DNA from 3 places in the Sporolactobacillus sp. BBK16-2 genome. Region 2 is predicted to be linked to each of the others. Evidence: riboswitches for the same ligand, from Rfam matches in the RefSeq annotation. Region 2 holds a riboswitch; each other region holds the start of a gene.
The links. Region 2 has a riboswitch for S-adenosylmethionine ahead of AC6F33_RS14030 (hypothetical protein). Riboswitches for the same ligand answer to the same signal wherever they lie in the genome.
Positions count from the first base shown of each region.

Region 1: it holds a riboswitch for S-adenosylmethionine, as region 2 does, so the genes downstream of both, AC6F33_RS03455 (amidohydrolase) here and AC6F33_RS14030 (hypothetical protein) in region 2, are expected to answer to the same signal.
Region 3: it holds a riboswitch for S-adenosylmethionine, as region 2 does, so the genes downstream of both, AC6F33_RS15740 (MetQ/NlpA family ABC transporter substrate-binding protein) here and AC6F33_RS14030 (hypothetical protein) in region 2, are expected to answer to the same signal.

Region 1 is NZ_CM187611.1:676,801-687,063, forward strand. Features, by position in the region: gene AC6F33_RS03440 (GH32 C-terminal domain-containing protein) at 1-1,290, shown strand, start outside; gene AC6F33_RS03445 (VanZ family protein) at 1,804-2,259, shown strand; gene AC6F33_RS03450 (hypothetical protein) at 2,384-2,581, shown strand; SAM riboswitch class I at 2,719-2,823, shown strand; gene AC6F33_RS03455 (amidohydrolase) at 2,972-4,117, shown strand; gene AC6F33_RS03460 (PIG-L deacetylase family protein) at 4,150-4,842, shown strand; gene AC6F33_RS03465 (ribulose-phosphate 3-epimerase) at 5,110-5,799, shown strand; gene AC6F33_RS03470 (M42 family metallopeptidase) at 6,015-7,088, shown strand; partial or broken gene AC6F33_RS03475 (SH3 domain-containing protein) at 7,692-8,339, shown strand; gene AC6F33_RS03480 (N-acetylglucosaminidase) at 8,691-9,293, shown strand; gene AC6F33_RS03485 (PucR family transcriptional regulator) at 9,628-10,263, shown strand, end outside.
Region 2 is NZ_CM187611.1:2,828,392-2,838,654, forward strand. Features, by position in the region: gene AC6F33_RS14010 (O-acetylhomoserine aminocarboxypropyltransferase/cysteine synthase family protein) at 1-1,100, opposite strand, end outside; gene AC6F33_RS14015 (Ldh family oxidoreductase) at 1,143-2,219, opposite strand; gene AC6F33_RS14020 (GNAT family N-acetyltransferase) at 2,231-2,647, opposite strand; gene AC6F33_RS14025 (trans-sulfuration enzyme family protein) at 2,665-3,807, opposite strand; gene AC6F33_RS14030 (hypothetical protein) at 3,773-3,991, opposite strand; SAM riboswitch class I at 4,123-4,221, opposite strand; gene AC6F33_RS14035 (ABC transporter substrate-binding protein) at 5,473-6,516, shown strand; gene AC6F33_RS14040 (ABC transporter permease) at 6,544-7,536, shown strand; gene AC6F33_RS14045 (ABC transporter ATP-binding protein) at 7,530-8,294, shown strand; gene AC6F33_RS14050 (YcnI family copper-binding membrane protein) at 8,582-9,217, opposite strand; gene AC6F33_RS14055 (copper resistance CopC/CopD family protein) at 9,240-10,263, opposite strand, start outside.
Region 3 is NZ_CM187611.1:3,165,649-3,175,911, forward strand. Features, by position in the region: gene AC6F33_RS15720 (hypothetical protein) at 1-181, opposite strand, end outside; gene AC6F33_RS15725 (helix-turn-helix transcriptional regulator) at 178-393, opposite strand; gene AC6F33_RS15730 (methionine ABC transporter permease) at 516-1,178, opposite strand; gene AC6F33_RS15735 (methionine ABC transporter ATP-binding protein) at 1,178-2,191, opposite strand; gene AC6F33_RS15740 (MetQ/NlpA family ABC transporter substrate-binding protein) at 2,204-3,022, opposite strand; SAM riboswitch class I at 3,169-3,274, opposite strand; gene galE (UDP-glucose 4-epimerase GalE) at 3,378-4,385, opposite strand; gene AC6F33_RS15750 (Ppx/GppA phosphatase family protein) at 4,453-5,994, opposite strand; gene AC6F33_RS15755 (polyphosphate kinase 2 family protein) at 6,123-6,908, opposite strand; gene AC6F33_RS15760 (hypothetical protein) at 7,088-7,273, shown strand; gene AC6F33_RS15765 (PFL family protein) at 7,363-8,718, opposite strand; gene AC6F33_RS15770 (ACT domain-containing protein) at 8,740-9,009, opposite strand; tRNA gene AC6F33_RS15775 (tRNA-Gly) at 9,197-9,267, shown strand; gene AC6F33_RS15780 (histidine phosphatase family protein) at 9,329-9,925, opposite strand; gene AC6F33_RS15785 (maltose acetyltransferase domain-containing protein) at 10,129-10,263, shown strand, end outside.

The DNA of each region.
Region 1 (10,263 bases), 1.4 Mb from region 2:
TTGAAGGATGGCGATCTGACTTCTGATATCAAGGTGTCCGGAGATACAGTGAAAACGAAAACGCCTGGCACCTATCAAATAACCTATTCAGTAGCGAATCAGGCCGGAGTAACAGCAACAAAAACAATAAAAGTCAACATTGTGATGGATGGACAAGCTGCTGCCGATGACGCTGTCCAATTGGTTGAAACGGCGGAACAGAGTCAGCTGCAGAAGGATGCAGATGCAGCAAAGCTGTTTGTTGCTCAGCTGCCGGAAGGAACGACCAAGGATTCGCTGAATGCTCGGTTGAAAGTCGTACAAGAGAAGATAGATGGTGCGGCTGCAGCAGAGGAGGCGGCAAAGGCAGTAGAAGCGGCAACAAAAGCAGTAGAGCAGGCGGAACAAACCAAATCGCAGGCAGATGTGGATGCAGCAAAAGTTAAAGTCAATGCTTTGGCGGAAGGAACGACGAAGGATTCGCTGAATGCTCGGTTGAAAGTTGTACAAGAGAAGATAGATGGTGCGGCTGCGGAAGAGGAGACGGCAAAGGCAGTAGAAGCGGCAACAAAAGCAGTAGAGCAGGCGGAACAAACCAAATCGCAAGCAGACGTGGATGCTGCTCGAGTCAAGGTCAATGCTTTGGCGGACAGCGATGCAAAATCTGCCTTGGAAAAACGTCTTGATGCGCTTCAAAAGACGAGTGATACGGAGAATGCGAAAGAACGTACTTACTATGTGAAAAAGGGCTCCTATCTTTACAGTACGTCAAGCGGCAGCAAGACCAGAATTGATTTTATCGCTGTTAATACAAAGGTCAAGACCAAGACCGACCCATCAGCCAAGATGTACAAGATCACTTATAAAGGAAAAACAGGCTACATTTACAGAGTTAACCTTGGGGAAAAGCCCCTGTCCGTCACACGCTATGTCCATAAATCATCGTATTTGTACAGCACCAATACGAGTAAAAAGCGCAAGGGAATTAAGATCGCAACAAATGTGAAACTGCAGACAATCAGTACGCTCTCATCAAAAATGTACAAAGTGACGTACAAGGGAAAAACAGGCTACGTCTATAAAGTGAATCTCGGAACTAAAGCACAGTCCGTGACGCGTTACGTTCACAAGCCATCGTATTTATACAGCACCAATACGGGTAAGAAACGAAAAGGAATCAAGATCCCGAAAAATACAAAGCTCAAGACCAAAAGTCCCCTGTCAGCAAAAATGTACAAGGTCACTTATAAAGGCAAAACGGGTTATGTATATCGGGTCAATCTAGGCACAAAGCCGCTGAAGAAGCGCTGAGTGCGGAAATAAATAAGAAACAAAAACACCGGAGCGGTAAAAATGCTCCGGTGTTTTTTTACACCATCGGAAGATGCGCAGCATCGTATCAATGGAAAAAACACTTATATTATGAGAAAAGTTGAACCGAAGTGAAAGGGTTAGACCGAACGTTTGAAAAGTTAGGCCGAATCCATGAAAAAATAGGCCTAATCTAGTGAGAGTTAGACCGAAAAGTAGAGGTTAGGCCGAACCGATAGAAAGTTAGACCGAACACTTGAGAAGTTAGCCCGAATCTGTGAAAAATTAGACCGAACGCTCGAAAAGTTGAACCGAATCTCCTTTTGCTTCGCAGTCGTCTTTACTTTGCACGCATTTTTTTAAAATAATCTAGTTTTTACACCTGGATTCTCTTATCTTCTACCTGATTAATTAAAAACGATTCAGTCTATAAGTTTGACAAATCGTCTTGGAATGACTAACAATACAGACAAGCAGGTTGTGATTTTCTGAGTAATATATAGGAGAGATTTAATGAAACAATTAAAAATTGCTCTCGCTAACATACTTCTAACTTTCTCCATTTTGTTCGTGTTGTATCTGACCTTAATTCCACATGGGATTATTCATACCGGGAACGTTGCCGGGACACCTGTTCAGCATTTTACTATTAATTTGAATCCGCTTGTGATCTTTAAAAATTTTCAATCAGCCTCTCTATTTTATTTTATCGTTGATGATCTTGGGAATATTATGCTGTTTTTACCCTTTGGCTTTTTTCTGGCAATGAGGTATCCGCAGTTCCATTGGGCACATGCCTTGTTTATGAGTGCTCTGTTTTCAGCGACTATTGAATGGATCCAGCTTTTCCTGCCTAACCGTATGACCGATATCGATGATGTGATTCTCAACACAACGGGAGCTGTTTTGGGTTACATGTTCTATCGATTTGTTCAGAGAGAGGAACATAGTGGGCAGGAACAGCGGTGAATGAGCTGAGCCTCCAGTCCAATGTTTAATTGTTTTGGTCAGTAAATTACTTCACGTATGCAGACAAGCAATTTCGTTTATCCTATTATTACTGCTGACATTTTAATAACAGGGAGATGATTTTGTGACCGATGAGGAACTATTGACCGAACTCGGATCAGAGGCAGTGTTGAATTATGAACGAAACACGGCACTTTTTTACCTACTTATGGAGAAAGGGATCATCACACAGGAAGAATTTGACGAGAAATTCAAGACCATCCACGAACATTTCGAAGACCACTTGAAAGGAATCTTCGGAGATGATGTAGAAACTGAGTGATTGTCGAACCACCGGCATCGATTGATTTAAAAAAATGGGTGAACTTTAATTCAAAAAAACAAATCGCATAAAAATAGTATGAATTAGTATTGACTCTTCAATGGAACTCTCGTAAGCTTTAAACATCAACTAAATAATTCTTATCTAGAGTGGGGGAGGGACCGGCCCAATGAACCCCGACAACCAGCATAGAAAACTGTGTATGGTGTTAATTCCGGCAGATTTGATCTGAGAGATAAGAAAAGTACAATCGGACGGCAATGGCGACTACTTTTCTTGTGCTCTAAGAAAAGCAGTCGCTTTTATTTTTCTAGGTGTGCTGCTTTTACAAAAAGCAGCAATATAAGAACTTAAGGTTTCTTCAAAAAATCAGTTATGAGGGGTAATAAGATGACTCAATATGAATTAGAAAGTGGGATAGAAAAGTCAACCTTAGCTTTATTTCAGTGGTTTCATCGACATCCCGAACTTGCCCTTGGTGAATTTGAGACGACAAAGAAGATTAAAGCAGTGCTTCAAGAGCACAACATTGACATTTTATCCAATCCAATGGATACAGGGGTCTTTGCGAAGATTGGCGGAAAAAAACCAGGCAGTTTGATCGCGCTGCGAGCGGACATTGATGCACTGCCGATTAATGAGGAGAGTGGTTTGGCCTATTCATCGGAACATTCAAATCGGATGCATGCATGCGGTCATGATTTTCACCTAACCAATTTACTGACGACAGCGATTGAATTAAAGAAAATTGAAGATCAGTTAAACGGAAGCATCTTACTTATTTTTCAGCCGGCTGAAGAGGTGGATCATGGGGCGGACCGAGTTGTAAATACAGGGATATTAAATGGTGTCGAGGCGATTTTCGGACTGCATGTTAATCCAGAACTGCCAACAGGTGTTGTTGGGGTCAAAACGGGGAATTTTAATGCCGCAGTGGATCGCTTTTTTGTTACGTTTCATGGGAAGGGTACGCATGCCGCTCATCCTGAAAGCGGGGATGATGTGATTGTGGCAACAGGTGAATTTATTGTTGCCGCTCAGACCATTGTCAGTCGAAATGTCAATCCGTTTGACCCAAGCGTGGTTTCAATCACACATCTTGAATCCGGAAAGACTTGGAATGTGCTGCCAAACACGTCGCTGCTTGAAGGAACCGTTCGATCCTTTGATAAAAAGGCGAGAGAAAAAATAAAAATGCGTTTGCAGAAAGTAGCAAGCGGCATTGCCGCCACTAACGAGGTCACGAGTGAATTCCAATGGGTGGACGGTGCTCCGGCCGTGGTCAATGATCAACAATTAACAAAATTCGTTGAAACGGTTGCCTTAAAAAAACATTTTGATGTTGTGCATCTAGAAGCAAGTATGGGTGGAGAAGATTTTTCTTGCTATCAACAGATCATACCGGGTACTTTTTTCAATGTAGGTGTTGGGTCAGCATATCCGGTTCATAGCAGTAAATTCAAGGCAGATCCTAAAGCATTTGAGACTTCCATACCTCTGTTTGTTGCCTTGGTGAAATCCTATTTGGAAGGATAGGCGCAGAATTACGCCAGCAAGGAGGAAGAGAGATGGGAGTCGAAGAGAAAAAAGTGATTGTTTTCATTGCGCATCCGGATGATGAAACATTTATCGGTGGCACGTTAGCCAGGTTGGTACGACAAAAAAATAGGGTTCTTGTTGTGATCGCGACAAATGGTGATAAGGGGACACATGATCGGGCGCAGACACCTGAACAAGTGACAACTATTCGACGGACTGAAATGGCACTTGCTGCCCATGTACTCGGGATTACGGTGAACTGGCTTAATTTTTCTGACGGAACTCTGTTTGCTAGAGAAGCACAACTCAAAGAGAAGGTGTTTCGGAAAATCAGATTGGAGCGACCGGATATTTTGATTACTTTTGATCCCTTTAAAAAATATGATGTTCATTTCGATCATATTACAATTGGGTGTGTTGCTTCAGAGGCGGGTTATTTGGCGGACGGCTTCTGCTATTACCCCGAACATCTGGAAGAAGGCATTGAACCTTCAAAGCCGCAGGAAACTTATCTTTTCAACACCGATGACCCTAATTATTCGGTAAATATTCGTGAGACATTCCATTTGAAAGTTCAATCGGCGGAGCAGCATGTCAGTCAGTTTGGCGGCGGCTCCTTTAAAGAACAACTTCTGCATCGAATTCGTTTGGAAGGCGGCAATGAACAGGATCTATATCTTGAATCTTTTCATAAGCTTTATTATAGTGAGCTTTTGATTTAATGTAATTTGCGATAAGTCTCTTCCTTTTATTTGTTATCCGCAGTCGAATGGATGCTTCATTTAATGTTCAGAGAGAGAAACATAGTGGACTGGCCAGTGGCAATTAATTTACCACATCCAGTTCTGAACGCCTCTGCAAATAAATAAGTGAAGAAAATATGAAAGCGCTTTACTGTGAGGGCTTTTTTATGCTACTCTTTGAGTAGGTTCAATGAGAAAACAACCACACAACTCCGCCATAGAAGCTCTTTGAAAGGAGAATGAACAATGCAAAGAAAACTTTATCCTTCAATGATGTGTGCTAATTTTAATCATCTGTCGGAAGAAACACGACTGCTGTCGCAATCGGCAATTGACGGGTTCCACATGGATATTATGGATGGGGCTTTTGTCCCGAATTTTGGGATGAGTCCGGAAGACTTTAAAACAATTTCAGATCACACAAACAAATTGCTTGATGTCCATCTGATGATTTATCATCCGGAAAATTATGTGGAAAAGTTTATTGAATTAGGAGCAAGACGCGTTTACTTTCATCCCGAAGCAACGCCGCACGCATCCCGAATTATTAGCCAAATTAAGCGGCTCGGTGCAGAAGTCGGCATTGCAATTAATCCTGGGACGTCCGTTGATTTTGTCAGTGAACTTTTACCGCTTGTTGATCAAGTGTTGGTCATGACTGTTAATCCGGGCTTTGCTGGTCAGGAGTATCTTGAATTTGTCACTGAAAAAATTAAACGATTGAATAAACTTCGCCAGTCCTGTCACTTTGAAATTGTTGTTGATGGGGCAATATCTTTAAAAAAGATTCAAGAATTGAGTTTGTTTGGCGTCACGGGTTTTGTACTCGGTACTTCTGCTCTTTTTGGAAAGAGGGAAAGCTACGGAGAAATTATTGATTCAATAAAACAGTTTCAGGAAGCTGCTGTTTTCAATGGAACAGATTTGTCTTGCTGAATGAACCTGTTGTTTTTGAACGTAAAATGCACCCGCTTTAGCGGAATTGTAACAGAATTTCATTCCCTTTTTCCACATCCTCTATTTAATAATCCCCAAAAAACAACTGAAGATGTTGTGTTCACTTGAGACGCCAAATGACCAATAGCGTCCTTTTATTTTTATGAAGGATTATAATTAATATTAGTTTTGAATTTTATTCAAGGAGCTTAATTATGGACAAAGAGCAGTCATTGAGGTTGATTGAGAAATTATCAAATGCGAATGGTGTTTCAGGCTTTGAGGATGAGGTGGCCGGCATTTTTTCTGATGCTGTACGCCCATTTGGCAAAGTTGTGGAAGACCATATGCGCAATGTGTATGTGAAGCGAAATGAAAATTCGGGAAACGGATTGGTTGTTCAATTGGACGCGCACAGCGACGAGGTTGGTTTTATGGTTCAGGCGATCAAGCCGAACGGAATGCTACGGTTTGTGACAGTAGGCGGCTGGGTCCGGGCAAACATTCCTGCTCATAAGGTGCGTGTGCGCAATCGGGAAGGTGTATATATCCCGGCGATTATTGCCAGCACACCGCCTCATTTTATGACGCCGGAAGAGCGCAATCGTCTGCCGCAGGTCGCTGATATGGTGATCGATGTTGGTGCAACTTCCGCCGAGGAGGCGGCGCATGATTTTAAAATTGATATTGGTGCACCCGTCGTGCCTGACGTTACCTTTGAGTTTCTCAGGGAAAAGGATGTGATGCTCGGGAAGGCATTCGATAATCGTATTGGGACGGCGGTTATGGCTGAGGTACTTCGCGAGTTGGACGGCACCTCTTTAAATGTGGATGTCGTGGCTTCATTGTCTGCTCAAGAGGAAGTCGGGGAGCGCGGCGCCCAGGTTGCCGTGAAGAAAGTTAGTCCTGATGTTTCCGTTGTCTTCGAGGGTGCACCGGCGGATGATACCGTCATGCCGGATTACATGATTCAGACGGGATTAAAGCGAGGTCCAATGCTGCGTGACTTTGATAAATCAATCATTGTCAATCCGCGCTTTCAAAAGTTTTGCCTGGACATTGCGAAGAAAAACGAGATCAAGGTGCAGCGTTCCGTGCGAACAGGCGGCGGCAATGACGGCGCTGTGATTAATTTGTATCAAGGTGCGCCGACCGTTGTGATTAGTGTACCGGTGCGCTATGCACATACTCCGTATTGCTTCGTTGCGTATGAAGATTTTGTCTCCGCCGTGAATTTGACCGTAGAAATTCTGAAGTCGCTGGATACAGTGGTTATTGGAGGATTTTAAGAAATAGGATTCTTGGAAGCGGGCCGATTGTGGCCTGCTTTTTTTGCGGAGGGAAGGTGAAAACAGCGTTAACCGCCTATCTGACAGTAGACGGAAAATGCACCACATCGTATCAATGGAAAAAACATTTATAATATGAGGAAAGTTGAGCCGAAGTGAAGGAGTTAGACCGAACGTTTGAAAAGTTAGGCCGAATCCATGGAAAGCTAGATCGAATGCTCGAACAGTTAGACCGAAAAGTGGAGGTTAGGCCGAATCCATGGAAAGTTAGGCCGAACACTCGAGAAGTTAGACCGAATCTAGTGAAGGTTAGACCGAACACTCGAGAAGTTAGACCGAATCCATGGAAGGTTAGACCGAAAGCTCGAAAAGTTGAACCGAATCTCCCTTTGCTGCGCAGTCCATCTTTACTGTATACTCCTTGCATTATTTTCAATAAGGGAAACTTTACATTTTATTCCTGATTTTTGTCAATCATACATAGACGCTAGGACTTTACTATGAGAAAATTAAAACTATATATTTTTGGTTCTTTGGACCTGATGAAATAGAGTTTGAGCTGCAGAAGATTGAAAGTTTATTTGGGGGGAGTCGAAAATACATATGAAAAAAATAGTAACAGGTGCACTGGTTGTGGTGCTGCTGCTTGCGTCCTTTGGCATTCCGTTAGGCGGACAAGCTCATGCGAGCAGTTCATACAGTGCTTACGTCAAAACCTATACACTGAAGGTACGAAATAAAGCGAGTAAAAAATTTAAAGTGCTGCGCACACTGAACATGGGAAATAAGGTAAAAGTGACGAGTATTCATGGTTCATATTCTCGCATCTCTTATAAGGGAACGACCGGTTATGTGCAGTCAAAACATATAAGTAGAACCAAGTTCGGCGCGTACCCTGCTTATGTGACAGCGTACACATTGAAAGTGCGCAGTAAAGCGAGTATTCATTATTCAGTGAAGCAAGTGCTCAGCATGAGCAATCAGGTGTCTGTTATAGGAAAGGGAAACAAATACGCACTGATCAGCGCAAACGGGGTAACAGGCTATGTACGGAATCAATGCCTGACGACGACTCCGTTTGCGGCACGTACTGCGTTTGTGACTTCTCCGACATTGAAAGTTCGCGATCACGCAAGCACAAAGTACACGGTACTGCGTACGGCTCGGTTCAGAGATCAAGTCCAGATCACTGGAATGGGCAAAAAATATGCTCAAGTTCAATTTGATAATGCGACCGGATATGTTCAGGCGGCTTATTTAAGCAACACACGTTCGGCGGAGATCAGTTATTTTACGACACAGTATCCATATCCACTTGATGTTGCGGTAAACCGCCAACTCAATGCATCAGCACAGACGGATAATCATTATACGATGTATGTGCCGAAGGACAGTCTTACTTTCGACGGTATTCAGTGGACCGTAAATGGGAATACAGATGTGCGAGGCGGTGCTGATGGGAGCGCGTGGATCGTCAAGCAAGTCAAGCAAGGAGCACAGCTGTCAAATGATTTGGTGAAACCGGTAGATGGAAATGATTCTTGGTTTCAGATTGGTACAAGTATGGGATGGGTCAATGCATCACCGAACGATTTGCGTTCGATGCTCGATCCAAATAGTTTTTCGAATACGTCGCCGGAATTCTATCAATTTCTGAATCTCTCAACGACAACCAGTGTAAATGCTGATGAAATTAATAACAATATTTTAAATGGAAAAGGTATTCTTGCAGGGAAAGCAGCGACGTTCATTCAAGCAGCAAGTGATCAACATATCAATGAAATTTATCTGATCGCGCATGCGTTGCTTGAAACGGGAAATGGCACATCTCAACTAGCCATTGGTCAACTGCAGGGTACGGGAACGGACGGTCAGCTGCATACGGTCTATAACATGTTCGGGATTGGTGCGACCGACGATAATCCAAATCAAGCAGGTGCGGATTTTGCGGCAAGACAAGGCTGGTTTACCCCGGAAGCAGCAATCCTCGGCGGCGCCCAATTTATCGCACAAAGTTATATTAATAGTGCGGCCTATCACCAGGACACGCTTTATAAAATGCGCTGGAATCCGGCGAATACTCAGACGGCATCGCATCAGTATGCGACTGATATTGGTTGGGCCGTCAAACAGGCACGTATCATGAATTATTATTATGGAAAACTTTCCGGCTACACGCTGCGTTTTGAGTTACCAAAGTATTAATCAGATGTAAGAAGCATTAATGTTCATTCACAAGGGCCTTTTTGGCAGATGCATTGCCGGAAGGGCTTTTTTACACCTTGGCGAAAATGAATGATTCATATGTTTTTTCTCAATAGAATCGCTTTTGAAAGCAGGCGTATTCTTTACTTCATATTGGACAGAGTCATGGGTTGGTTATATAGTGATACTATTGATATGTGTAAATTTTTCAATAACTCTGAGAACATTTTCCCCTTCTTATTTCCAATAATCTTTGAGTAATCATGTGATCTGGTGCTTTGCTTTTTAATTAGAATATCTTCTTAATTGTTTCGGATTCAAAGGAGGTTATGTGATGATTACACTTAACCATTTATTTGCGTTGCCTGAACTTGAACCGATTTGTGTTGTCGCCGGTAAAGAGGGGATGAATCGTTTGATTTCCGGTGTGAACGTGATGGAGAGCGACAGCCTTTTCGATTTTTTTAAAGAAGGTGAGCTGCTCGTGACGACAGGCATTAATATGGAAAAAGATGAGCAGAGACTTATGTCGATGATTGTAAATGTCTACGAGCATAAGGCATCCGGTGTGATTCTTAACGTTGGTCCTTACATTCCACATATTCCGGATCAAGTGCTGGAATTTGCAGATGCACATCAATTTCCGGTCTTTGACATGCCGTGGGCATACCGGGTCGCAGATTTTGTGAAAATCACAGTTCAATTTCTTGCTTCGGCGGAGCAGAATCAAGTCCGTTCAAAGCACACGCTGAACGAACTTTTGTTTCATGACGCTCCCGATTATGCCTATGTGTATAAAGAACTTGATCAGCTGGGCATTAAAACCGATCAACTATTTTCGATTATTGTTTGTTCTTTTGATTCTAAAAAGGCACCTACCTCCTCGCTTAGCTATATCGTTGAAGTAACGCTTTCTCGAAAATATCGGCTGCTGCTGTCTATACGTCATGACAATCAGCTGATTTTTCTT
Region 2 (10,263 bases):
CTCAGAACCTTTTTTGCCTGTGCTTCGGTTCCTTCAATCTCAAACGCAAAAATTGCCCCAACTCCATGTGGAAAGTATCGGTTCACCAATTCGTGCTGCGGATGCTCTGCCAATCCAGAATAGTGTACTGCTTTAACATGGGGATTGTCTGCAAGGTACCGGGCAATCTTCTTCGCACTGTTCACTTGCTTAGCTAGCCGTTCGGACAATGTTTCAATACCTAAGAGAACTAAATAAGCTTCAAAAGGGCTCAATACAGCACCGAGCAAGCGAAGGTACTTAACCCTGATCCGTGCTGCAAATGCGTTCGAACCAAACGCCTCAATAAAGCTCCGCTCCACATGCTCGTCTTCATTCCCCAGAACAAATTCTTTTTCCTCAAATTGTTTAAACTTGCCGTTCCCATAATCAAAGGTTCCAGCGTCAACAATTAATCCTGAAACAACTTCTCCGTGTCCGCTGATTCCTTTTGTCGATGAATAGACGACGATGTCCGCACCATATCGGATTGGGTTAAAGAGATACGGGGTCGGAAACGTATTGTCAATAACCAGTGGAATACCATGTCGATGAGCCAGTTTTGCCAGTGCCTCTACGTTCGTCACCGTTGTATCCGGATTCGTGACGCTTTCTGCAAAAATTGCTTTCGTATCCTCTTTGATCACTGCTTCAACACATTCTAGGTCATTAATATCATCGAGGAAGTCAAAAACAATCCCGAATTTAGGAAACAGGGTTCGAAATTCATCAAAGCTTGATCCATAAATATGTGCTGCGGCGATAATTCGACCACCGCCTTCGGCTAGATTTAACAATGTATAGGAAACGGCCGCCATACCGGATCCGACCGCCACCGCTTCTGCGGCACCGTCCAGATCAGCGATTCTTTGTTCAAGAACAGCAGTCGTCGGATTACCGATTCGCGTATAGCTGAAGCCTTTTTCTTTAAGGTTGACCAGCCGTTCTGCACGCTCCGGATCGCCAAAGCCAAAGGCAACCGTCTGATAGATCGGTACTTGTGATGCATAATTATGTTGTTTCGGATCGTACCCCGCATGTATTTTCAAAGTATCAAATCGTTTCTCCGATTTCTCCGTCATCTCTAGTCCCCATTTCTCATTCAAAAAATTTCCATGTACACGTTAAAGATATGACTGATAGGGTATATGCAATCGTTCCGAGACTTCCGCCATTTCTTTCAATGTTTCAGGATCAATTGGAATCCCGTTTTTCAGGCGGTCTTCAAACGCAGCAGCTTCTTTGTCGCCATGTATGTACATCTTCTTCCCAGGTTCAGTTGGAAGATTCCGAATTCGTTTAAGCATAGCAGATAATGCTTCTGAAATATCGCCGGGATCACCAAACAAACGAAGATCAATTGCGGTAAAAAAGTGACTGATTCCCTTTACCTTGCCACTGCCCAGATCAGCAGAAAGATGTCCTTGCGACAGAATCGACGTTAAAATTTCTACAATTAAAGAATGGCCAAATCCTTTGTATCCGCCATTTTCTTCTCCGCGTCCTCCCACAGGAAGCATCCCTCCTATTTTTGGATGCTTCGACAGATTTTCGCGCAGCTTTGTTGCGTCTCTGTTCACCTCATTGTGTTCGTCAACCGCCCAAGCTCCGGGAATCGTCTTTCCCTGTTTGGCATACACTTCGATCTTCCCGAGTGATACGACTGTTGTTGCCGCATCAAAGAGGAAGTCGTGAGGCTCGGCAGGCATTGAAAAAGCAAGCGGATTACTACCGAGAAACGGCTGCACCGCATGAGTAGGGATCAAAAAAGGATTGGAATTCGTTGCGGAAATTCCCAGCATTCCTTTGTCGCTCGCCATTTTGGCGTAATAGCCGGCCATTCCATAATGATTCGAATTGCGAACCGAGACGATACCAATGCCGCTCTGTTCTGCTTTTTCAATCGCAAGGCTCATCGCTTTTCCCGCCACGAGCTGCCCCATCCCCTTATGTCCATCCACTACAGCACTCACCGGCGTTTCCCAAATAACTTTAGGAATTGCGCCAACTTTAATATCACCGGCAGCGATCTTTCGGTCGTACATCGCCAAACGCTGCACACCATGTGATTCAATACCGAACAGATCAGTGGTCACAATGGATTCGGCAATGATTGAACTGCTCTCTTCTGAAAAACCGTACGCCTTGTATATACTTTTCACCCATTGCTCGATGCTCTGATAATCGTATCGATTTCCCATCTTCGCTTACCTCACAAATCCCGATCGAGATACACGATGTCTTGCCTAAAATTCCAACCCTTTTTTCTCCAAAACTGCTTGCCTTCCTCATTATCAAGCACCACGAACAAACCAATCTTCGTAATCTGTTCTTTTTTAAAACTCGTACAGACTCGGTCAATTAAACGTGTACCGATTCCTTTTCCCTGCTGGTCCGGATCAACTGCCGTATGGTAGATGAATCCCTTGCGTCCATCGGTTCCGCCGAGTATCGTTCCGATGACCCGCTCGTTATCGGCAGCGACGAAACAGGTTTCCGGATTCTTGCGAATGATCCGGGCAATTCCGGCGTAGCTGTTATCTAAGGATGCTAGATTCATGCCGGGCACCCGTGTCCATAGATCATAAGCGCCTTCATAATCCTCAGGAACCATCTTGCGAATCTCCATATCTTTTCAACTCCAAGTTATCTTTTTGCTTTTTCCAGTGCGCGCGCCAGATCCTCCAGCAGATCATCTGCATTTTCAATGCCGATTGCTAAGCGAAGCAGACCTTTTGTGATGCCGATTTTCTCCTGAAGTTTTTCATCAAAGGATTCATGCGTCATTGTTGCCGGCTGACAAATCAGGCTTTCAACCCCGCCAAGACTGACAGCAAGATCAAACAATGAAAGTGCCGCCACAAATTGATCCTGATCATAATTCGATGCAAGCCGAATGGAAAGAACGGACCCATGACCCGATGCCTGACGCTGCTGAATTTCTTTTTCCTCCTGCGAGTACGATCCGGGATAGTACAGGCGTTCAATGCCGGGATGAGTGCTGAAAAAATCGATAATCTTATCCGTATTCGCCTCTTGGCGATCCAAACGCACACTCAATGTCTTGATTCCTCGAATCAGTGCATAGGAATCGGTCGGACTCAGGATTCCACCGAGTGTATTCTGCAGAAATTTAAGCTTTTGCGCAATATCCTCTTGATTCGTTGCCACAAGACCGGCAATGACATCAGCGTGACCGCTCAGATATTTCGTTGCGGAATAAAGAACGAGATCTGCGCCAAGAGCGAGTGGATTTTGATAATAGGCAGTTAAAAATGTATTATCAACAATCAGCAACTTGCCTTTCTCATGCGCGATCGTTGCTAGCCGCTGAATATCGGCAACACGCAGCAGCGGATTCGACGGCGTCTCAATATAGAGTGCCGCCACATCATCATCTAAATCCTCTGCCCTCAGTTCATTAAAATCGTGCACCAATTCATAAGCGATGCCTCGATCCTTAAAAAGATTGCTGGCATAGCGATAGGTTCCACCGTACACATTGTTGTTCAGCAGAATTTTATCACCGGACTGAAACAGGCTGAAAACGGCGGACACCGCCGCCATTCCTGATGCAAACGCATAGGAATAACTCGCCTGTTCAATTTTAGAAAACAAGGTTTCGAGATTATTTCGTGTCGGATTCCCGCCTCGTGCATAGGCAAAGGACTGAAAACCATGCAGATCCTCTTGAACATAAGTTGTTGCTAGAAAAATCGGCGGTACCACTGCATGATTAGGATTGTCTTTCGCATCAATCCCTTTTACAATCAATGAATCTAGTTTCACTGTATTCATCCTCCTCGCAGTTCATTGCCTTTGTCTTTGAAAACTGAATGTTTTTAAATGCGTTCTTAGTATGCGCCACAGGTACGGCTGCATTGCTGAATGCTTCGCACTCCCAGGGCAGATAAATCGGCTCCCACATAAGCGATTGAATTAATTGAACAAAATTGATTTTCGCTATACTCATCAATGATCAACCTCCTATAAGCTTTAGTCCGAGACTTTTGCCCAGCGCGTCATTTGCGGCAACTAAGCTAAAAAAGGCAATAAAAAAATGCTTTCTTATGAGAATAGATAAGAAAACATGATGCGTCGGTTCTCTTATCTCTCAGTTTAAACTGCTGGAATTAACACCATACACTGTGTGCTGGTTGTCGGGTTTCATTGGGCCAGTCCCTCCGCCACTCTTGATAAGAAGTTTACTATTTAATTTTGAAAAGAACGTTTAGGTGATAAAACTGATGCACGCGTCACCGCTGAAACAATTCGCATGTGTTTACTAGGTAATATAATATTTTAAATTTATTATGTCAATGCTTTTCTGAATGTTTGATGCAAGAAATCAAACCGGCAGATGTTCACACGTATGACTTCTTGACCAATCGCATAGATCTGCTTCTCATCTTCTGCTTAAGAAAAAACGGGCAAAAAATTCCCGGTTCTTACTACCACAGGATGCAGTGACTTTCGCGTTGCATAAAGGACGTACTTTCACACGATGTGATGGCTTTCGCGTTGCATACAGGACGTATGCGTATTTAGCGAAAGTTCCTTTTTCGAAAGCTCCTTTACAGTTAGCAAAAGTTCCTTTGCTCCAAATGTGGTTTTTAATCATCAACCCCTTGCTTGAACAAACATTTCAATTTCATAACGCATTCTGGTCCTTAATTAAGTAACGAGTAAAATAAGCGGAGATTTTCCGCTTATATGCACCCTGAACATGTTTCGCCGGTAAATAAGGGTAATTTTTCCGCTTATTCAAAGCAAAACCCTTCATTTTCACGTTTATCGATTCGGATAAGGGGAATTTCTCCGTCTATTTCAGCTATTTTTTCGATCATTTTCTAAATAAGCGGAATTTTTCCGTCTATTTTTCAGATTGGGCACTTACCGGCGGGGCAAAATCAAAAACGTTCTTTGCTTGTCAGAGAAGCTGAACGGAGCCTTGCGATTATAGGTGTAGGGACATTTCTCAATAAAATAATCCCGTTTTTGTACTTTAAATCTTCACCAGGATAGGAATCAAACAAAATTTTTTTGGGGGTTGACAAGGATAATCGAATGGTTTAAATTTACCATCAACAAAGTAAGCCGTTCATCAGCTGCTAATCATTAAGACGTTAATGATCGGCAATGAACGGTTTCGCAGTGAGAATCGCAGCAGATCAATAGGTCTTGTCAGCACCTTCTTCATGCGATTTATTGCGGCCGCAATACTGCGTATCTGGTTAATCCCTTAATCAAAGAAAAGAGGTTTTGCACAAGAATACGAATTTTGCAGACACTGAACTTGATTGGTGTGCATTTACGAGTTGTTTTTTTTTAAGTTTAATACCAAGTAAATAGGGCTGTTTAGTTAAATTAATAAAAACTAATCTTTACCTAAACATTTGAGGGTTTGATTTAAGTAAATTGAATTTGCTCTACTTAGAGGGGGAAGCAATCAACATGGCGAAAAAAAGAAAAGCAAGCCGCTTAGTCAAATGGATTCTTTCAGTTGCTGTGGTTATTATTGTGGTACTTGCAACTGTGGTTTCCATTAACCAAATTACAGTGAACAAGAACAAAAGTTCAGCTACTGCAAAAGATGACAATTATGTATTAAAACTCGCAGACTCATCAGGCTTATGCGAAGCACCACAGCAAATTGCGATTGAGAAAGGGATTTTCAAGAAATACGGCGTCAAATATAAGAATGTCAAAATCGGAGACTTGTCAGGTACTGAAGCCCTAACAGCCGGAAAAGTTGACGCGACGAATTCGCTCCTTGCCAGCGTTGTGCAACCACTGACGAACGGTGCAGAGCTAAAGATTACAACCGGTTTGCATACAGGTTGTCTCCAGATCTTAGTAGGTAAGAATTCTAAAATTAAGTCGATCAAAGATCTTAAAGGCAAGAAAATTGGTGTGGGTACGGTAGCCGGCAGTCCGGCAACGTTTGCAAAACGCGTCCTTTCTTACAACGGATTAAATGTATCGACCAAAAACTCAGACGTACAATTTATTCAATATGATTCGGCCAGCTTGCCAATCGTCCTTAGTAAAGGGCAAGTAGACGCGATTGCTGTAGGCGATCCGGATACACAAATCGCTATTAAGAACTATGGCTTTACATCACTAGCTAGTTCCGCAACCACAGCACCATTTAATAAAGAATATTGCTGCGTAGCCTATGTTTCTAATAAATTAGCTAAAGAACATCCGGAAATCGCACGCAAATTCACCCTTGCATTGCAAGAGGCTGCAGAATGGATTGCCAATCATCAAGATGAATCCGTTCATATTCAAACAGATAAGAAATATATTGCCGGCGATGAAAAAACGAACTTGTCAGCATTGGAAACGTACAAATGGGAACCATCCTTTACAGATGCGAAAAAAGCGTTCAAACAAACGGCCGACAGTCTGCAGGATATCGGTGTCATCTCTAAAGATGTTGATACTCAGGCGCTTACTGACCACTCCTTCTTAAAATTTAAAGGGGTAAAATAACAAAATCAAAGAAAAGAGGGGATTTTTTTGGAGAAGGACTCGGTTTATATCAAAAAAATTACCCGGATAAAAGATCGCCAAATTGGTCGGGCTTACTTTGCAAGTATCGCAATCGCAATCAGTCTTATTGCTCAGCTGGCCATTCCTAAGAGTGATGTTTTGATAACCAAATCGCTGCCATGGTATACCGGGCTATTAATCATAGCGTTTGTCATCACGGCAGTGCTCGCAACCTATTATACTTTTTTCGGCGGGCTTGAGAAGTTCGTTTTTAAAAGCTACTTTATTGGTGCGGCATTTCTCGCACTCGGTTTATATAATTTAGTCACGCTGAAATTCGCGTTGATTAAACCCATTTTCTTTCCCGCTCCTGAAACGATTATCAATGTTCTGATTGTCGATGCCGGGTTCTTACTAAAATGCCTGCTTCATTCAGCTTTATTGCTTGCGTACGGATTAGGTATTGGCATCATCACCGGACTTGCTACCGGTATATTAATTGGCTGGTACTCATCGTGGAATTATTGGCTGGAACCACTCGTAAAATCAATAGGGCCGATACCATCCACTGCGTTTATACCGATTGCTCTGTCGGCTTTTGCGACCAGCTTTCAAGCAGCCGTCTTCTTGATTGCTTTAGCTTCATGGTTCCCGATCACTGTATTAACGCAATCCGGTATTGTAAACGTCAAAAAAACATTTTTTGAAGTCGCTGATACACTGGGCGCGACCGATTTCCAAAAGATTTTTCGTGTGGCGGTGCCCGGAGCCTTGCCAAACATCTTCGTAGGGATCTTCAACGGAACATGCGGTGCTTTCCTTACCTTGATGTCCGCTGAGATGATCGGGGTGCGCTATGGAATCGGTTGGTATATAAACTGGCAGCGCGAAATTATGTCCTACGCCAATGTCTACGCCGGTTTGGTTGTTATTGCAGTCAGCTTCTCATTGATGATTGCAGTTCTCTTTAAAATACGCGACTATGTTTTAAGATGGCAAAAGGGGATTATTAAATGGTAGCTACAGGACAAATCACATTCAACAATCTTCGAAAAGTCTTCCCGCCGCGTACAGAGACCGGTTCGCCGGTTGAAGCGTTGCACCATGTTAATGCAGAGGTTGAGCCGGGCGAATTTATCGCACTAATCGGGCCTTCCGGTTGCGGTAAGTCAACACTGTTACGGTTATTAGCCGGTCTGGACCACCCTTCTCAGGGCAAAATATTGGTTGATGGAAATCTTGTTGAACGGCCGAGCCGTGAACGCGGATTAGTTTTTCAAGATCCAACCTTGTATCCATGGCTGACGATTGAACAAAATGTTGGATTTGGGCCTAAATTAGCCGGTGAATATCGTGAGAAACGTGACACCATTCATGAATTTATTGACTTGGTCGGTTTAAAGGGATTTGAAAAGAATTATCCCTATGAACTCTCCGGCGGTATGCAGCAGCGTGTCGCTTTAGCACGGACGTTGATTAATTATCCTAAGGTCTTGTTATTTGACGAACCGTTTGGCGCGCTCGATGCGTTTACCCGGATAAAAATGCATGATGAGCTTTTGAAAATTCGGGAACGTACAGACATCACGATGGTCATGGTCACGCATGATGTTGAAGAAGCTGTATACTTAGCGGATCGTGTCTTCACAATGACGCCGCGACCAGCCATTCTGAAAAAAATCGTTAATGTAAATTTGCCGCGGCCACGGCGCCGAGACAGCACGGAATTCATCAAGAAAAAGGAAGAGATCCTAGACATTCTCAATTTCACTGCTTAATGCACGAGGCACTGAAACAAATTCGTTTATGTTAAAAATGATTCATTCTCTCGAGTTAACGAAGAGATGAATCATTTTTTTGTGAACAACATCATCAGTAGCGAACGGTCGTTAATCCTTCTGATCACGCATTCACGTTATTTCACGCGATAATGGTACAGACCCATACCAAGACAATAACAATGCCCCTCCACCTGTTTTGAAGGTTGAGGGGCATCTTTATATCAGAAAATGTGTTATGAAGCAGCGTGGCAAACCGCCTTCAGAGCGCCCTATACCTTTTTACGTCATAGTGTCTCCTTTGTATCTTCAGGTACTCCCTTTTTCTTCTGTCGGCCCGCAATCAGAGTGAGTAGGGAAAGAACGATGGCAATTGCTGAAAGAATGATCGCAATAACCGAAACGATTTGATTGCCGCTTTTCCCATTTTGTGTGCCGCTCTCTGTATCCTCGCTTTTAACGACGCTTGTAATCGCATGAGGGGTTTCGGCATTTTCTTTGCCTGTCCATTCAACAACACTGCCATCCTTGTACGTTTGATAAGCATTCCAAGCGAGATCACCGGTTTGTTTTGGGTTCAGTGCGCGAAACTGAAACTGTTGGAACGCTCCAGGCGCAATTCCGCTCCCCTTTGCTGTCCAAATCACCGTTGGCGCCTGTCCGCTCGCATTCTTGATTACTTCAGTCGTCCATCCCGGCACCGGTTGGTAACTGTAGAATTGAACGCTTTTCGGAATGCGCAGTGCCACTTTAGTCGTCGGAATGTTCTTTTCAGTAGGTACAGTTATTGTATACGTTTCGCTCGATCCTGTGATCGACTGAACCGGTTTGACGGTTACATGGGCTGATGCACTGTAGTGAAAAGCGAAAAGGAGTACACCAGAGAAGAACGCAGCAGTGATGGTTTGGATAGACTTTTTCATTTGATCGGTTACTCCTTCTTGTTCATTTAATGGATACAATGAAGTCTTTATCGACTGCCTGGTAATCCTTATCAAGAACATGGACATTGATGAGAAAACGATGCTTCATATCGAATGCGTCTTTGACAACAAATCCCTTGCCAAGTTTCGCTAGCGGCACTTGGACTTGGGTTTCCCCCATATCCATGTCAATGCAGCGGATCTTTAAGGCAACCTGCTGTAAATTGTGCGCTCGTTTCCCTTGATCAAGCACATCTAAGTACAGCGTATTGGGGCCGAGTTTGAGCGGTTCAACGCGAAGTGTCAGTACATAGTTCTTTTCCTTAGCCCGTATCGTTTTTTTCGGATCTTCCAATACAGTCGGCGGATTGGTATTCTTTGTTGGTTTCCCATTGTTGAATTTTGCACTAAATCCCTCAAATGTGCCATCGTCGACCGCCGGTTTCGGGACAGGAGGAGAAACATTGGTCAATACAGCAGCAGCCAGTAAAACCGTCAGCCCGATCAGAAGCTCGCCCAGTACACTTTTCTTGAGAAAATCCCTCTGCTTCTTCACGCGCACGTTCGAATAGAGCGCAAACAGCAGCATGAGCAGCAGAAGAACCGCTTTTATGATGATGATCCAGCCATAAGTTGAGGTATATAATGCTCGAAATGACGTCAAGTGAATCAGCGTGCCGATCAAGCCGGTTAAAAAGATTACCCCAACTAAAAGAAGCGCAACGTTTGAAAAGCGATGCAACGTTTGCCAGTAGATCTTTTTTTGCTGCTCAGGAGAATCATTGTTTTTTACCGATCTGGGCAGGAAAAGCAGAAGGCAAAGTAAAGACCCAATCCAGATTGACGCGGCAGACAGATGCAGAAAGTCCGCAGCCACAGCCCAAACACGCAATTCCTGATCCTCAGTACCAGCGGCATGGCCGACAAATGCTTTGGACAAAGAAAAGACAAACAACAAGCCGATGAGCACCCATAAGAGTCCACGAACCGTTCGCTCGGATTGCGTGCGAAATAACCAGAAAAGAAGGGAGATGCACAGAATTAAA
Region 3 (10,263 bases), 340 kb from region 2:
TGATCGCTAATAGAACCACCGGAAGAAACCAAACCACTTTTATTTCTACTGAAAAACCGCTTGCATCATTACGAATCAAATCCGCCAGTCCGTTTGTCAGTTGAATTAATGGAATCATTGCCAGTCCGAATGCGATAATGGTGCAGATCGACATCATTAGAGAAAACCACAAACGTTTCATTCTTTATCCGCTCCTTTCTCCAGTTCAAAAACATCCTCCATGCGCAACCTAAATACATCACAGAGCTGCAGACCGAGAAGGAGCGAAGGGACGTAATCCCCTTTTTCAATGGAGGCAATCGTTTGCCTCGTCACACCGACTCTCTCGCCCAGTTCCGATTGTGTCCAGTTATATCGCGCTCTCAATTCCTTGACTCGATTTACTAAATGCATGGCGTTCAGCACATCCAATGTTTAATCATCTATACATAATGTTAATTATATTTAACATTATAGATAAAGAAAAAGCGGCAGTCAAACGGGATGAACAAAAATCGTTTGTGCCGACCGCTTTATTAATTTTTCTTCAATTTTCTCGCAATGACATTACCCAGTGATTGGATAATCTGAACAATGACAATCAAGATAATAATAACCGCGTACATTACATCCGGTTGGAATCGCACATAGCCGAACTGGTACGCCAAGTCACCAAGTCCTCCGGCACCGACAAATCCGGCCATCGCTGTTTCGCCGATCAATCCGATCACCGCAATCGTTAGACCGAGAATGATCGATGAACGTGCTTCACGAATAATGACATGCCAGATAATTTTCGGGGTGGAAATACCCATGGACTGATACGCTTCAATGATGCCTTTGCTGACCTCAAGCATTGCTGTTTCCAAAAGTCGAGCAATGTACGGTGCACATGCAACGACGAGCGGAACAATAACACCTTTCACACCAATCGTCGTACCAACCAATGTCTTCGTAAACGGAAGCAGGAAGAAGAGCAGGATAATGAACGGAATCGATCGAATGACGTTAATTAATGAGTTCACGATCGTGAAAACCGCAACATTGTCCCATTGTCCGCCTTTCCGTGTCAGAACAAGCAGCACGCCAAGCGGCAGCCCGATCAGAATTGAAAAGGCGAGTGAAATCAGCGTCATCTGTGTGGTCTGGATGAACCCTTCCCAAATTGCGCTGCCCCATTCATTGATAAAGTCTGCCATTAGTCCTTCACCTCTTCCACAAGAACATCCTGATCCCGAAGAAAGCCGATCGCCGTCTCAATTTTTGCCTTATCGCCTTTCAAATGGACGAGCAGCTTGCCGACCGACTGATTCTTCAATTGATCAATGCCGCCGGCAATAATACTTGGCAAGACATCATACTGCTTAGCAAGTGTCGCTAGTACCGGATCCTTCGATGATTCTCCTAAGAAGGTCAGTTTGACCAATCGGCCCGATTTAAGTAAATCGTTCTTCACCGAGTCCGGAATCTGAAACTTGGATTCCGTGCTGATGAATTGCTTGGTCATCGGCTGCTGCGGTTGCGTAAACACATCGACAACCGAACCTTGTTCCACAATTCTGCCGTCTTCCATAACGGCCACACGATCACAAATACGCTGAATAACGTTCAGCTCATGAGTGATCAGGAAAATAGTAATGCCCAGTTCCTTATTGACCTTGAGCAATAATTCAAGAATTGCCTCGGTTGTATTCGGATCCAGTGCACTCGTTGCCTCATCGCTGAGCAGCACTTCCGGTTCATGAGCGAGCGCGCGGGCAATGGCCACACGCTGTTTTTGGCCTCCGGATAATTGGCTCGGAAAAGCACTCTGCCGATCTGACAATCCGACAATCTCTAAGTACTTTTCGGTGCGCTTCTTAATTTCTTCTTTCGGCACGCCTTCCAATTTTAGCGGCGTTGCAACATTGTCATAGACATTCGCTGTCTCAAGCAAATTGTAACCTTGAAAAATCATACCGATTTTACGTCTTAATTGCCGCAAGCCTTTTTTATTCAGCTCCAAAACATCCTGATCATCGACAAACACCTGCCCGTTTGTTGGCCGCTCAAGCAGGTTTACACAACGGATCAGTGTACTCTTTCCGGCACCGCTGAAACCGATAACACCAAAAATTTCACCTTTGTTTACCTCAAGGGAAACGTCCTTCAAGGCCTCAATCTTGTTCTTTCCAACACGAAACGTTTTTGACACATGCTGTAATTTAATCAAGATGCTTCCTCCTTACCAAGCAGGAACTACGGAACCGCCAAACTGTTTCTTAATGTATGCTTTGACTTCCTTCGATTGATAGTATTTCTTCAGCTGCTTGACTACTTTATCATTCTTATTATCGGTACGGACAACAAAATAGTTAGGGTACGGGTTGTTTTCAAGCGGTTCATGGAAAATAGAATCCTTCAACACTGTAAGACCTGCGCCCATCGCAAAGTTGGTATTAATTGCGGATGCAGTAACTTCACCAAGTTGTGCCGGAAGCTGTGCGGCATCCAATTCGATAATCTTCAGATGTTTGGGATTGCTGACCACGTCGCGTTTCGTTGATGTAATCCCAGCACCCTTCTTCAGTTTAATAACGCCGGCCTTCTCAAATAATTGCAAAGCGCGGAGCTCGTTAGCCGGGTCATTCGGTACTGCAATCTTGTCGCCGTCTTTCAAATCTTTAAGACTTTTAATTTTTTTCGAGTAGATCCCCATTGGAAAGGCCACGGTTTTGAACACATCAGTAATTTTATAGTTTTTATTTTTAATCTGATCCTTGAGGAATGGGAGCGTCTGGTAGCTGTTCGCATCCAGATCTTTATCGTTCAGTGCAATATTCGGCTGATTGTAATCGTTGAATACTTTCAATTTAATTGTCAATCCGTCTTTTTTCGCCAACTTAACGACTTGTTCCATTACTTGTTGGTGAGGACCGCCGGTCACACCGACCGTAATTTCCTTTTCACTCAATTCCTTTGAAGAACTATTGCCGCAAGCGGCCAAAACAAAAATTAAAGAAAATGCTAAAAACGCTGAGATAACTGCAGTAATCTTTTTCAATGTTTGCTTCCTCCTGTTTGTATATAAGAATACTCTGATTTCTAACCGAAGGCTTTTCCAATCATCCAGTTTTCCTAATTTATGAAGAGCTCGGAACTAATAAAGGCTTCCCTCGAGAAGAGAGAAGCCTGATCCGTTCATATCTTCTCTTATCTCTCAAAATCCAAATGGATTCTGCAGGAATTGGCACCTAAATTTTCATTTGGTTGCCGGGTTTCATCGGGCCAGTCCCTCCGCCGCTCTGGATAAGAAGTATTCAATTGGTTAGTGATACGATTGTACCGCGAAATCGCGAATGTGTCAAAACTTTGTCGTTAAGTTCCATATAGTTCCACAAACAAGCTGCTATTCTTAATTACTTAGCCGATTCAACGGTTGTCGCGTAACCTTTTGGGTGGCTGCTGTGCCAAGCCCAGGCATCGGCAAGTATTTCAGGAATGTTCGTGTGTTTCGGGTTCCAACCAAGCACACGCTTTGCCTTTTCAGGGGAAGCGATCAGCGTGCTCGGATCTCCCGCACGTCTTGGAGCCAGTTCAGCAGGAATAGCCTCTCCGGTAACTTTTCTTGCCGCCTCAATAATTTCCTTAACCGAAAATCCTTCACTTGAGCCAAGGTTGAATACATCACTCTTGCCGCCGTCAAACAGATAGCGAAGTGCCAGGCGATGTGCGGCGATCAGATCCTCAATGTGCACATAATCACGGACGCAGGTCCCATCTTTGGTTGCATAATCATCGCCGAAAATGGAGATATGGTCACGCTCACCGGCAGCAACCTGGAGAACAATCGGAATTAAGTGTGTTTCCGGATGGTGATCCTCCCCAATTGATCCGCCTTTACTTGCGCCGGCAACATTGAAGTAACGAAGGGCAACAAATCGCATGCCATACGCACGATCACACCATTTCATCATCTTTTCCATTGTAAGCTTGGTTTCGCCGTATGGATTGGTCGGCTGCGTCGGCATGTCTTCGGTAATCGGAACAACTTCCGGTTCGCCGTATGTTGCCGCAGTTGAAGAAAATACGATGTGTTTCACGTTATTATCGTTCATAACTTCCAAAAGAATTTGCATCCCGTAGACATTATTATTGAAATACTTCAGCGGCTTCTCAACCGATTCGCCGACTAAAGAATTGGCGGCAAAATGAATGACGCCTTTAATATTTTCTTTCTTAAATACAGAATCCAAGAACGTCTTGTCGCGAATATCTCCTTGATAAAATTTTGCGTTCGGATGAAGTGCATCCTTATGACCGGTCTGCAAGTTGTCGACAACAACCACATCCTCGCCGGCATCGATGAGTTGATAAACCGCGTGCGAACCAATGTATCCGGCGCCGCCCAATACTAAAATAGCCATAAAAAACCCCTTCTCATTGTCTTCTTTTGTCTACCATTTTCCACCTTATTGAAAAGCTTGACAAGCCCTATTCATCCGCATTTTTGAATTGAATCATCACTGACGTCTTTAATGCCCGCTCAAGATGTTTTTTATGTCTTTGTGCAGCTTGTTCTTCAAAATAGGCATCATCATGATAATAGGCAGTCAACTGAAGCTGCTTTTTCTTCGTCTGTTTGAGCGTTAATCGATTGACGACATGCAATTTTGTACGATCGAAATCATGTGCGAGACGCAACACAGCGCCGAGTGTCTCATACAGTTTCATGTCTTCTTTGGTTGCCATTTGCTGGAACGACTTGGCAAAGTCGCTGAGATTCGACCGATTCTTAAACGAAGCGATCAGCGCTACAGCCAGGCGGTCGCGGTGGCTGATCCCATTAATGTTCATATTAGTCAGTAAATAAAAGGTTTGTGCACTGCTGGATTCATTATTTATAAATTCCCCTAAATAAGCAAGATCCGCGCTATGCGAAAGCAACCAGGCAATGCGTTCCTCTGAATCGTCTCCTTTGAATAAATCCAATATGCCATCCAAGATTTGAAACGCTAATTTCTTCACATACGCAGTATGACGGCTGTCCAAATTAAAATTGCGCCGCAGCTGCCGCAGGCTTTCATTCAAAACATACGGGATACGCTCTTCATTCCTTTGTTTGAGCACCCATTCATAGAATACGCCTTCGCGCAACCCCTCTCCGCTCAACATAAACCTGTCTCCGCGATTCAGTTTCACAAGCAGATTAATAACCGCCGATGCAGGCAAAATAATATCCGACCGGTCTTTTGAGAGTCCGTCCATACTCTCACGTTCCTCAAGTGTCATCGAAGCCAATTTCTCTTTCAACTGATTTAGACGCTCACGCGGAATTGTATATTGATGGAGCCCCACCAATGGGTAATGTTCCTGGATCTGGTCAATACGCGCTAAATTTCTGGCGGTTCCCCCTATACCAATAATAGGAAGCTCATTGCCGCACAACCACTCAAGCGATGCGAATTCTTTCTTTATATAAGCCTCTAGTCGGTCTCCTGCATATGGATCATTGTCTTTGTAGAAGGTCTGGTACAGAGTGACAGCACCAAATGAAAAGGAGTGAGAATGGATCAGCCGGCGTCTCCTGAACATGGTAACCTCCGTACTGCCTCCACCAATATCAATCGTGATCCCGTTCTCTACATAAGTTGAATTAACGACTGCGAAATAGCCGTAATAGGCTTCCTTCATCCCTGAAAGAAGTCGAACATTGAGCCCGGTTTCATCGTAAACACACTTCAGCACTTCTTCACGATTTCTCGCTTTACGCATAGCAGCCGTGGCAAAAGCGTCAACAACGCTGACCCCTTGTTCATGTTCAATGATAAACTGAAATCTTTTTAGCACGTCCAAAAGGATGGACACGCCTTTATTGCTTAATTGATCATTTTCATCTATGTAGTTGCTTAATCGTGCGACGGTTTTAAAATTCAGCAGTTCTTTAGAAAAATAATCCTGATCAACGCCAATAATTACAAGTCGAATGGAATTCGATCCGATGTCAATGATTGCATGCTTTTGCAAAATACTCAAAACGTTCCCTCCCCCGCCTGTCCGTCGTGCCGTGCAAAAACAATTTTTTCTTGCAAACAACACCCTCTACTCAAAAGTATAACTTAAAAAAGACAAACTGCAAAAGCATGCCGTACCGTGACTGGAAACTATTTTGTTTGATCTTTGATTATTTTTGAAACATCAGGAAGTTCTGAGAGATCAAAACCATTTGCTTTCAAGTGATTCTCAATTGATCGAGTCATTTGCTTTAGAATGGCAATGCGGGCATACCATTTGCTATTGGCAGGGATAATATGCCAATGCGCCGCGGCTGTATCAGTTTTATCAAACATTTCTTCGGCTGCAGTCACATAGTGCTCCCATTTTTCACGATTTCGCCAATCCTCATCCGTGATTTTCCACTTTTTTAGCGGATCAGATTCACGTTTTTTAAAACGTTTGTATTGTTCCGCTTTATCAATGTGCAGCCAGAATTTATCGATCATGTAGCGATCATTCGTCAATTCTTTTTCAAATTCGTTAATTTCTTGAAAAGCACGTTTCCATTCTTTAGGTTCTGCCAACTGTTCAACGCGCTCGACGAGAACACGACCGTACCAGGATCGATCAAAAATCGCGATCTGACCATATTGAGGAATCTTTCTCCAGAAGCGCTGCATGTAATGGTACCGTTTCTCATGAGGCGCGGGTGCCGCAATTGGCCAGACACGAACCCCTCGCGGATCAAGATTCGCCACCGCTCGTTTAATCGCACCGCCTTTCCCTGCTGCGTCCCAGCCTTCGAAGACAAAAATCACACCTAAATTATGTTCGAGCAGCAGATGCTGCATCGACAACAACTTCAATTGGTACTTGGCTAACTTCTTTTCATAAGTATCCTTGCTGACAATTTCTTTTTGCAAATTTACTCCATCTAAACGGCCGCTTTTCATGTTACCCTCTCCTTTATCTGTAATTGCTTTAGGATATGGTATTCACTGTCTTTATATCCTTTTATTCGCTTCGTGCCTGCTGGAACTGACTTAAATGATGAAAGGCATAATTATTTAAAATACGTTCACACTACTTCTTGACGGAAACGTCAAAAACCAAAAAGAAAGCTGTGAGCATCGTGAGTTTTAAAGATGAAAAAGGTAAAAAAGCTGCAAAGCAATTTAATGAAGAATTTGCCGAACCGCTTGATGAACATTCTGTAGAAGAAAGAGAACGTGCACAACGTACCGGTGACCATGCGGATTCGAAAAATTATGCTGAAAACTTTGATCAGAATAAAGATCAAAATCATAACAACCGCTAATCACTAAAAAAGAACGGAACCCTAAGTAAAAAGGGTTCCGTTCTTTTCTTATTTTGCTGGCGTTTATGAACACAAACTTCAGCGAAGCTTTAATTTTTAAAGGAATGGATCGGAGCCGGAATTCTGCCGCCTCGTGCGATAAAATCAGCTGAAGAATTGCGGTTAACATCCATAACAGGAGCATATCCGAGCAAACCGCCAAATTCGACCGTATCGCCAACCGATTTACCGAGAGCTGGAATCACACGGACCGCCGTCGTTTTATTGTTAATGACACCAATCGCTGCTTCATCGGCGATCATCGCAGAAATCGTTTCTGCCGGTGTATCTCCGGGAATTGCAATCATATCAAGCCCAACAGAACAAACAGCCGTCATGGCTTCAAGTTTCTCTAAATTGAGAGCACCTCGTTCAACAGCGTGTATCATTCCGGCATCTTCAGAGACAGGAATGAATGCGCCGCTCAAACCGCCGACGTGACTGCACGCCATAACGCCGCCTTTTTTTACTGCATCATTCAACAACGCCAATGCAGCTGTAGTTCCATGCGTACCAACCGACTCCAGTCCCATTTCTTCAAGAATATGAGCAACTGAATCACCGACTGCCGGTGTCGGGGCCAAAGACAAATCGACAATACCGAAGGGTACACCGAGTCGAGTCGACGCCTCATGCCCGACCAACTGGCCCATCCGTGTAATCTTGAACGCAATTTTTTTAATCGTTTCAGATACGACATCAAATGGCTGACCTTTCACCTTCTCAAGTGCCCGTTTCACAACACCAGGGCCGCTCACACCGACATTAAGAACACAGTCCTCTTCGCCGACTCCATGAAAAGCTCCTGCCATGAATGGATTATCTTCGACGGCATTCGCAAAGATAACCAGCTTTGCGCAGCCCAGACCTTGCTGATCCTTTGTACGTTCAGCCGTTTCCTTGACGATGCCGCCCATTTGTTTCACCGCATCCATATTGATACCGGAGCGCGTTGATCCGACATTAACTGACGAGCAGACAAAATCGGTGGTTGCAAGTGCCTCAGGAATAGATCGAATTAATTTGCGATCGCCCGACGTGTAACCCTTCTGAACAAGCGCACTGAATCCACCGACAAAATTAACGCCTGTCGTCTTTGCCGCCTTGTCCAAAGTTTGAGCAAAAGCCGTATAATTCTCATCCTGCGTGGCCCCTGCCACAAGTGAAATAGGTGTAACAGAAATACGCTTGTGAATAATCGGGATGCCAAACTCATCGGAGATTGCTTCTCCTGTTTCTACCAGTTTTTCCGCCTGTCGTGTAATCTTGTCGTAGATTTTTGCTCTGGCTTTCGCTCCATCGCCATCAATGCAGTCCAAAAGCGAAATGCCCATCGTGATCGTCCGGATATCCAATTTTTCTTCTTCAATCATCCGAATGGTTTCAAGTATTTGTTTCGTTTCCATTATTTTTCGATATCCTCCAGCTTATAGACTGTGCATTGATGTAAAAATTTCTTCACGCTGAATTTTGATCTGAACGCCAAGCTCTGTTCCTTTATCAGCAAGTGACTTTTTCATATCGCCGAAGCTGCTCTCCGCCTCAGTTAAATCAAGAATCATCATCATGGTAAAATAGCCGTTCATAATGGTTTGTGAAACATCGAGAATATTCACATGAAGTTCAGCAAGCTTACCGCTGACGCCGGCAATAATACCTACGTTATCCTTGCCGATTACTGTTAAAATTGCCTTCACTTTTGCCACTCCTTGTTGTTTGTCTTGATTTATCTTTTTTAATATCAAAATTGGATGATGACTGTATTATTTTCAAGTGGACCTTAGTGCCATTATCTCAAGAAAATCGCTCGATGCAAGTGAATCATGAACATTGACAAAAAGAATCCATTCTTATAAGATTAGTTATGGTCTTTAAAGCGCTTTTGCGGGTGTAGTTTAATGGTAAAATTAGAGCTTCCCAAGCTCTCGTCGTGGGTTCGATTCCCATCACCCGCTTTAACTTCATTCAGCAACCCTTGAGAGCGATGTACTCGCTCTCTTTTTTGTGCAGTAAAAGTCAAATGCTGGTCACCTTGCCGAACTTGCTCAGATGTTCGATGCGGTTATAATCAATGATTTTCCATGAATTGCCGGCAGTAGCGATATGACTAATACACGTGTTAAACAGCTTTGTTTTTCCAGTCCCGATTTCTCCGCCGGACAGCAGAGCCAGAATAACATTGATCAGACCGCCATGTGCGACAAGCAGCACAGGCTGATCAGGAAAGCTCTGTTTAACCGTGGATAGCCCGCGAATGACACGTTTTCTGACCATCTCTATAGATTCCATTCCGGGAATGACACCATCCGGAAAGTGTTCGTCACGTTCAAGGATCGTCATACCGGATGCCTTTCCATACGCTTTTTCAATGAAATCTGCATTTTCAATAAGAGGCAATTTCCCCGTAAAGTTATTTATAATCTCGGCAGTTTGCTTCGCACGGAGCAATGGACTCGTCACAACAGCCGAAAACTTGGCTGACTGCAGAAATTTCCCAACCATTTCAGCCTGCTTTCTCCCTCGTTCATTAAGCGGTATGTCTTCGCGTCCTTGCAGCTTTCCCATTGCATTCCAGTCGGTTTCTCCATGCCTGACCAGGCAAATTGTCGTCATGATCAAACCTCCAAATTGTTCTTCTGATTTTCAACGATGCAGTGACATAAGGAACTTTTTGCTGCACGTTTTATTGGTCTTAGTCTTTATTATAACGAAAAATTATTTCCCGTGTCGTGCGTTTTCGAATCTTTCTGTACAATTATTCATAGAGCAGCATTATTTGTGATAATCGAAACAAAAAAAGCAAGGAGGAACCTCCTATGCATCAGAAAACAGAAAACAGAAAAAAAATCACGGGGACGCTATACGATTCCTGCGATCCGGAATTGGTTGCAGACTGCGTGTGTGCCCGAGAACGTGTCTGTACATTTAATTCATCGCTCGTTACAGAACGT